DNA from 2 places in the Planosporangium spinosum genome. Region 1 is predicted to be linked to the other one. Evidence: riboswitches for the same ligand, from Rfam matches in the RefSeq annotation. Region 1 holds a riboswitch; the other holds the start of a gene.
What was found. Region 1 has a riboswitch for cobalamin ahead of ACNTMW_RS23555 (VWA domain-containing protein). Riboswitches for the same ligand answer to the same signal wherever they lie in the genome.

Region 1 (3,365 bases):
CCGCTCGGTGCCCTCGCGCTGGATCCACGACCAGCCCTCGCCCATCTTGTGCCAGGTCACCGGCGCGCCGACGCCCTTGGCGGCGTACGCGTCGCCGAGCGCCCGGAACGCCGCCTCCTCGCCGACCCGCCACTTCTCGGACTTCACGAACTGGAAGACCGCGATCGGCCAGCCGGCGTTCCAGGCGCGCAGCGCCATGCCGAACGCGGCGGTGGACTTGCCCTTGCCGGTCCCGGTGTGCACGGCGAGCACCGGCTGGCGGCGCCGCTGGCGGGTGGTGAGGCCGTCGTCGGGTACGTTCTCCGGATTACCCTGCGGCATCAGGCGGCCCTCCTGATCGTGGTGGCGTCGAGCGCGTCGAGTGGGATGTGGCCGGCGTCCAGCGCGCTGGCCAGGCGTTTCGCCAGGCCGAGGCGGACCGGGCCGGATTCGCAGTCGACCACGACAGCGGCCGTACCGGCCAGCGCCGGCGCGACGGTCAGCGGGTCGGCGCCCGCGGTGGCCCGGCCGTCGGTGACGACGACCAGCAGCGGGCGGCGGTGCGGGTCGCGCCGGCGTTCGGCGGCCAGGGTCCGTACCGCCGCCCGCAGGCCCTCCGCGAGCGGGGTACGGCCGCCGGTGCGCAGGTCGGCCAGCTTCGCCACGCCCACCTCGTGGCTGGTGGTCGGCTCCAGCACGGCTTGTGCCCCGGCCCCCCGGAACGTGATCATGCCGATCTTGTCGCGCCGCTGGTACGCGTCGCGCAGCAGCGACAGCACGGCCGTCTTCACGGTGCGCATCCGGGCTCGTGCGGCCATCGAGCCGGACGCGTCGACCACGAACAGCACCAGGTTGGCCTCGCGGCCGACGTGTACCGCCTCGCGCAGGTCCGTCGCCTGGACGCGGCGTGATCCGCGGGCGGCGGCGGCCCGTACCGACGCCGGCAGGTGCACGCTGGCCAGCCGGCCGGCCGGCAGCCGGGAGCCGACGACCCGACCGGTGCGGGCGTACGCGGCAGACCGCCGGCCGGTCGGGCCGGCGGCGCCACGGCCGGGTACCCGCAGCGCCTGCGGCCGGTACGCCGCACCGACCGGGGCCGGCTGGCGGGTCGGACGCGACGACCCGGACCCGTCGGCGTCGGCGTCGGCGTGACCGTCGGGGCCGGCCTCGTCGCGGTCGGACCGGTCGTCGGGGCCGCGGTCGGAATCGGGGCCACCGTCCGGGCCATCGCCCGGACCGCCGTCGCCCGGCGGCGGGTCGTCGTCGGGGTCCGGGCGGTTGTCGGCCAGGACCTCTTCGAGTCGCTGCTCGTCGGTGCCGGGCGGGTCCAGCGGGTCGCGGCGGCGGCGGTGTGGCAGCGCCAGCCGGGCGGCGTCGGCCACGTCCGCCGGGGTGACCTCGTCGCGGCCGTGCCAGGCGGCGAGCGCGGTGGCCGCACGCGCGACGACGATGTCCGCGCGCAACCCGTCCACCCCGTACGCGAGGCAGATCCGGGCGATGCGGTCGAGTTCGGCGTCGGGCAGTCGGACCTTGGGCAGCCGGTCCCGCGCGGCGACGATGCGCGCGGCGAGGGCGGCGTCCTCGCCGGCCCACCGGGCGGCGAAGCCCGCCGGGTCGGCCTCGTACGCCAGCCGCCGACGTACCACCTCGGCGCGCATGCCCGGGTCGTCGGGCGCGGCGACGGAGACCACCAGGCCGAACCGGTCGACCAGTTGCGGCCGGGGCTCGCCCTCCTCCGGGTTCATCGTGCCGACCAACAGGAAGCGGGCCGCGTGCTGTACCGAAACGCCGTCGCGCTCGACGTGGGCGCGGCCCATGGCGGCGGCGTCGAGCAGCAGGTCGACCAGGTGGTCGGGCAGCAGGTTGACCTCGTCGACGTAGAGCACGCCCCGGTGGGCCGCGGCCAGCAGGCCAGGCTCGTACGCCTTGACGCCGTCGCCGAGCGCGCGCTGCAGGTCGAGCGCGCCGACCACCCGGTCCTCGGTGGCACCCACCGGCAGTTCGACCAGTCGGGACCGCCGCCGGATGCCCGCGGGGTCGAGGTGCGGCCCGTCCGGGCAGGACGCGTCGGGCGTCGCCGGGTCGCAGGCGAACCGGCAGCCGTCGACGACGTCGACCTCGGGCAGCAGGCTGGCGAGGGCCCGCACGATCGTCGACTTGGCGGTGCCCTTCTCGCCGCGGACGAGCACGCCGCCGACGGCCGGCGACACGGCCGTGAGCAGCAGCGCCAGGCGCAGGTCGGCGAGGCCGACGACGGCGGCGAACGGGTACGGCGGGATCATCCGCCGCTCAGGCGCGTAGGCATGCGCAAGTCCCTTCCGCGGGTGTCCACGCCCGCGTGTCGGTGTTCCACGAACGGCTGGAGTCTCCTGGCTCCCGGATCGGCGCGTACGACAACTCCGGGTCGGCGCTCGACCCGGAGCGGTCGCCCCCTCGGCCTTCCCGCCGCAGATGCGGCCGTGGCGCGTCGGTGAGGGTTCGCTCCCCGGTAACAGTGGCGGGACCGCCCCGGATTCGCACCGGGTTCCTCCACTGCCGTTCTGGTGGTCATGCTGTCCCACCGGCCGGGTCCGCGTCAACGTGACAGGCCCCATGATCGCCTGTCCGGTGGCGGTCCGCCCGGCGCGGGCGGCCACCGGCCGGGTCCCCGCACGGCGGGCGGTACGGATGGCATGAGCGGCGCGGATCGGGGAAGGTCTCCGGCGTCCGCACCGATCGCGACGTGAGGAGTCGGATCCATGACCACGACGCGGGAAAAGGACGTGGTGGAGCTGCTGGTCGACCAGCACAACCAGATCAAGACGATGTTCGCCGAGATGGAGACGGCCAAGGGCGACCGTAAGCGCGAGGTGTTCGAGGATCTGGTACGGCTGCTGGCGGTCCACGAGACGGCGGAAGAAGAGGTCGTCCACCCCGTCGCCCGGCGCAAGATCGCCAACGGCAAGCAGGTCGTCGACGAGCGGCTGCACGAGGAGGACCAGGCCAAGCGCATGCTGGCCGAACTGTACGACCTGGGTATCGACAAGCCGGAGTTCGACATCAGGTTCCGGGCGGCGAAGGACTCGATCATCGCCCACGCCGAGCGCGAGGAGCGTGACGAGTTCTCGGGCCTGCGCCAGACGGTCGACGCCGACCAGCTGCGGCGGATGGCGGACGCGGTGAAGGCGGCCGAGCGGACGGCGCCGACCCGCCCGCACCCGAACGCCCCGGAGTCCGCGGTCGGCAACCTCCTGGCCGGGCCGCCGTTGGCCGTGTTCGACCGGGTCCGGGACTCGATGCGCGAGTACGCCAAGACGCACAAGGGCTGACCGCCACGGGCGGCCGCCGGAACCGACCGGAGGCGGTGGCCTGAACCGGCCGGACGGTCAGGCCGCCGCCGCGGGGCC
Region 2 (3,365 bases), on a different contig from region 1:
GCCCGTGCGCCGGTGCGCCGGTGCGATGGAAATCCGCAAGGCCGAACAGCCATGGCCGAGGCCGATGCCCCGCCCGGTGGCCGCCGTCGGCGAACGCCCGCGGCGCTTACCGATGTCGCACCGCAGCCGCGCGCACAGCGAGTGATCCGCGCGGACAACACCCGAGCGGCGTCACGTGCGACCTGAGCCAGGGTGGACCTTGTCCGGATGGAGGGATATGTCGGTACGCGCAACCGTGACGACAACGCACCGTGTCCGACCATAAACTCACAGCACTCGCGCCGATGCGGAAGTGAGGTAGCCGTTCCGATGGATACAACTCGACGCCTCGACCAGCCCGCGAACCCCTTCGACAGTGTGGTCCTCACCGAGGCCATGCGCCGCGCCCGGCGACGCCTCGCGACCGAACGCGCCGCCGACGGCGGACCCGGCTCGTACGCCTCGCGTCCGGACCACTGCACCGCGCCGTAGCCGGTCACGATGGCCGTCGCGCTGACCACGTTCATTCTCAAGGTGGCCAGCCGCTGCAATCTTGACTGCGACTACTGCTACGTCTACCACCACGCCGACCAGTCCTGGCGCCACCAGCCCCGGTTCATGCCGCTGCCGGTGGCGCAGGCGGCGGCCCGGCGCGTCGCCGAGCACGCCGATGCCCACGGCGTCGGGCATGTGCTGGTGGTGCTGCACGGAGGTGAGCCGACCCTGGCCGGGCGTGAGCGCATCGACGCGTACTGCACGCTGATCCGCCGCACGATCCCCGAGCCCATCCGGGTCGACTTCGCCATGCAGTCCAACGGCAGCCTGCTCACCTCGGACTGGCTGCCGGTCCTGCAGCAGCACCGGATCAGGGTCGGGATCAGCCTGGACGGGCCCCGCGCGGTCAACGACCGGCACCGCCGGGATGTCGCCGGCCGGTCCAGCTACGACGCCACCGTCGCGGGCATCGAGCTGCTGCGTGAGCACGCCCCGGATTGCTACGGCGGCCTGCTGTGCGTGGTCGACCTCGCCGCCGACCCGGTCGCCGTCTACCAGCACCTCGCCTCGTTCGACCCGCCGATGATCGATTTCAACCTGCCCGACGCGCACTGGGACAACCCGCCACCCCGCCCGCCCGGCGACACCGCCGGCTACGGGCGGTGGCTGGTCGGAGTGTTCGAGGCGTGGGCCGCCGGCGCGGCGTACCGGCACTCGATCCGGTTCTTCGACGACGTCATCGGCCTGTCACTGGGCGCGACCAAGTCCACCGAGGCCCTCGGCCTGGCCCCGGTGACCCTGGTCGTCATCGAGTCCAACGGCGCGCTCCAGGGCGTGGACACCCTCAAGACCACCTTCGCCGGCGCACCCGACCTCGGCCTGACCGTCACCGACGACGCCCTCGACCGGGCGCTGGCCGCTGCGCAGGTCGCCGACCGGCAACAGGGCGTCGCCGCACTGAGCCCGACCTGCCGGCGCTGCGACCTGGTGGGCGTGTGCGGCGGCGGCTACCTGCCCCACCGGTACGCCGGCCGTAACGGCTTCGCCAACCCCTCGGTCTACTGCGCCGACCTGCAGGTGGTCATCCGGCACATCCAGCGCCGGTGCGGCCTGAGCGCCGCGCCCCTCCGGTAGCAGGTTCGCGCCGCTGGGTGGCGCGGTAGTCGGGCTGCGCGTCGCGCCGGCCGCCGTTACAGTGCAGGAGTCGCGGTGATCGGGAAGCCGGTGCGAGTCCGGCGCGGTCCTCGCCACTGTGACCGGGGAGCCAACCCTGCTGTTCGTGCGCCACTGGGCCGTCACCGGCCTGGGAAGGCGTGGGGTTGCGCGACGATCCGGGAGCCAGGAGACCGGCCGCGACACCCATGTGCCCGATCGACCCCACGAGCGATGGGGGAAGGAGCCGCGCCCTGTGCTGCCAACCGCCGACGATTCGTCCACTTTGACGCCGACCGCTGCCCTCCCGGCCGCTGATTTCCAGGCCGGGATCGTGGTCTGCCGGGGCTGCTGCTGCGGCAGCGCCGCCAAGAACCCCGACGTCGACCACGCCGCCCGACTGACCCGGTTGGAGCGGTTCGCGACGCGACATCCGGCAGCCGCGACGGTACGCACCAGCGAGTGCCTGGGCCCGTGCGAGCACGCCGACGTGGTCGTGGTCCGGCCCTCACCCGCCGGCCGCGCATGCGGCGGCCGGCCGGTCTGGTTCGGCCTGGTCGACGAGTACGCGCTCGACCGGCTGCAGGCGTGGATCCTCGACGGCGGCCCGGGCCGCGTACCCGTCCCCGACGAGCTGCTGCTCCAGCAGATCGGCCGGCCGCGCACCCGGCCCGCCCCCGTCCGGACCTAGCCGATCGGCAGGCCCGTCGCGCGCAGCGTCCAGCGTCCCGGTCCGCCGGTCAGCACGGTCTGGCGCAGCGGCACCACGTCGACGCGCCAGAACGAGGCCGGGGGCGACGCGAGTACGCCGACGACGGCCGCGCGGATGACGCTCGGGTGGGTGACCGCGACGATCGTGCCGGTTACGGCCGGCAGCTCGTCCAGCCACTCGCGCGCCCGGGTGAGCAGTTCGACGACCGACTCCCCGCCGTGCGGAGCGGCGACGGGGTCGGTCAGCCACGCGGCGACCGCGTCCGGCGCGGCCGCCTCGACCTCGGCGAGGGTACGACCCGCCCACCGGCCCACGTCACCGTCGCGCAGCGCCGCAACGATCTCCGGTTCCAGACCGAGCGCGGCGGCGGTCTGCACGCAGCGGCGCGCCGGAGAGCTGTAGGCGGCCGCCACCCGCCGGAACACCCCGGTCGCCGCGGACGCGCCGGCCAGACCGCGCTCGTCGAGCGGCTCGTCGTCGGGAAATGCCGCCGCCCGCGTCGCCGCGGTCGGCGCGTGACTGACCAGCACCAGCCGGGTACCCACGTCCCGCCCTCCCTCCCACACCATGGACGTCTACCGCCACCAACGACGCGACCCACTCACTCCATGGGTAGCCACGACACAGCTCGAACGGCGGCGCACACCAACCACGGTGGACGTGACGAACGCGGCGCACCCGCGACCAAGCCGCAGCCTAGTCACACAGGTACGCCACTGGCCCACCCAACAGGACGATCTTGCCTGGGAATCGATTGGTTCTCGAACAAGATCAAACCAGGAACGTCCGGAGGGTCGGCACCGTCCAGCCAACCTGGCCAGCAACTCGGCGTGTCCAAAGACACGACCACGGACCTTGGGGCGCCGTGATCGCCACCCCCGCACCCGTCGAGAACGACCTGGTCGCCCCAACCACGCTCGTCCGCGCGCTCGTCGGCTGCGGCCGAGTGTCCACTTGCAAGCAGAACCCACTGACGGCACGCGGCCCGATCGGCGGCCGACTGCACGAGGTGCTCCTTCGACAAATC

Region 2: another riboswitch for cobalamin. It lies ahead of ACNTMW_RS32745 (hypothetical protein); the one in region 1 lies ahead of ACNTMW_RS23555 (VWA domain-containing protein).

Annotation. Positions count from the first base shown of each region.
Region 1 covers NZ_JBLYUB010000019.1:51,603-54,967, reverse strand. Annotated here, with positions in the region: gene cobO (cob(I)yrinic acid a,c-diamide adenosyltransferase) at 1-321, opposite strand, end outside; gene ACNTMW_RS23555 (VWA domain-containing protein) at 321-2,261, opposite strand; cobalamin riboswitch at 2,343-2,508, opposite strand; gene ACNTMW_RS23550 (hemerythrin domain-containing protein) at 2,718-3,287, shown strand; gene ACNTMW_RS23545 (hypothetical protein) at 3,345-3,365, opposite strand, start outside.
Region 2 covers NZ_JBLYUB010000044.1:17,233-20,597, reverse strand. Annotated here, with positions in the region: gene ACNTMW_RS32755 (hypothetical protein) at 310-471, shown strand; gene ACNTMW_RS32750 (FxsB family cyclophane-forming radical SAM/SPASM peptide maturase) at 481-1,608, shown strand; cobalamin riboswitch at 1,665-1,843, shown strand; gene ACNTMW_RS32745 (hypothetical protein) at 1,883-2,317, shown strand; gene ACNTMW_RS32740 (histidine phosphatase family protein) at 2,314-2,883, opposite strand.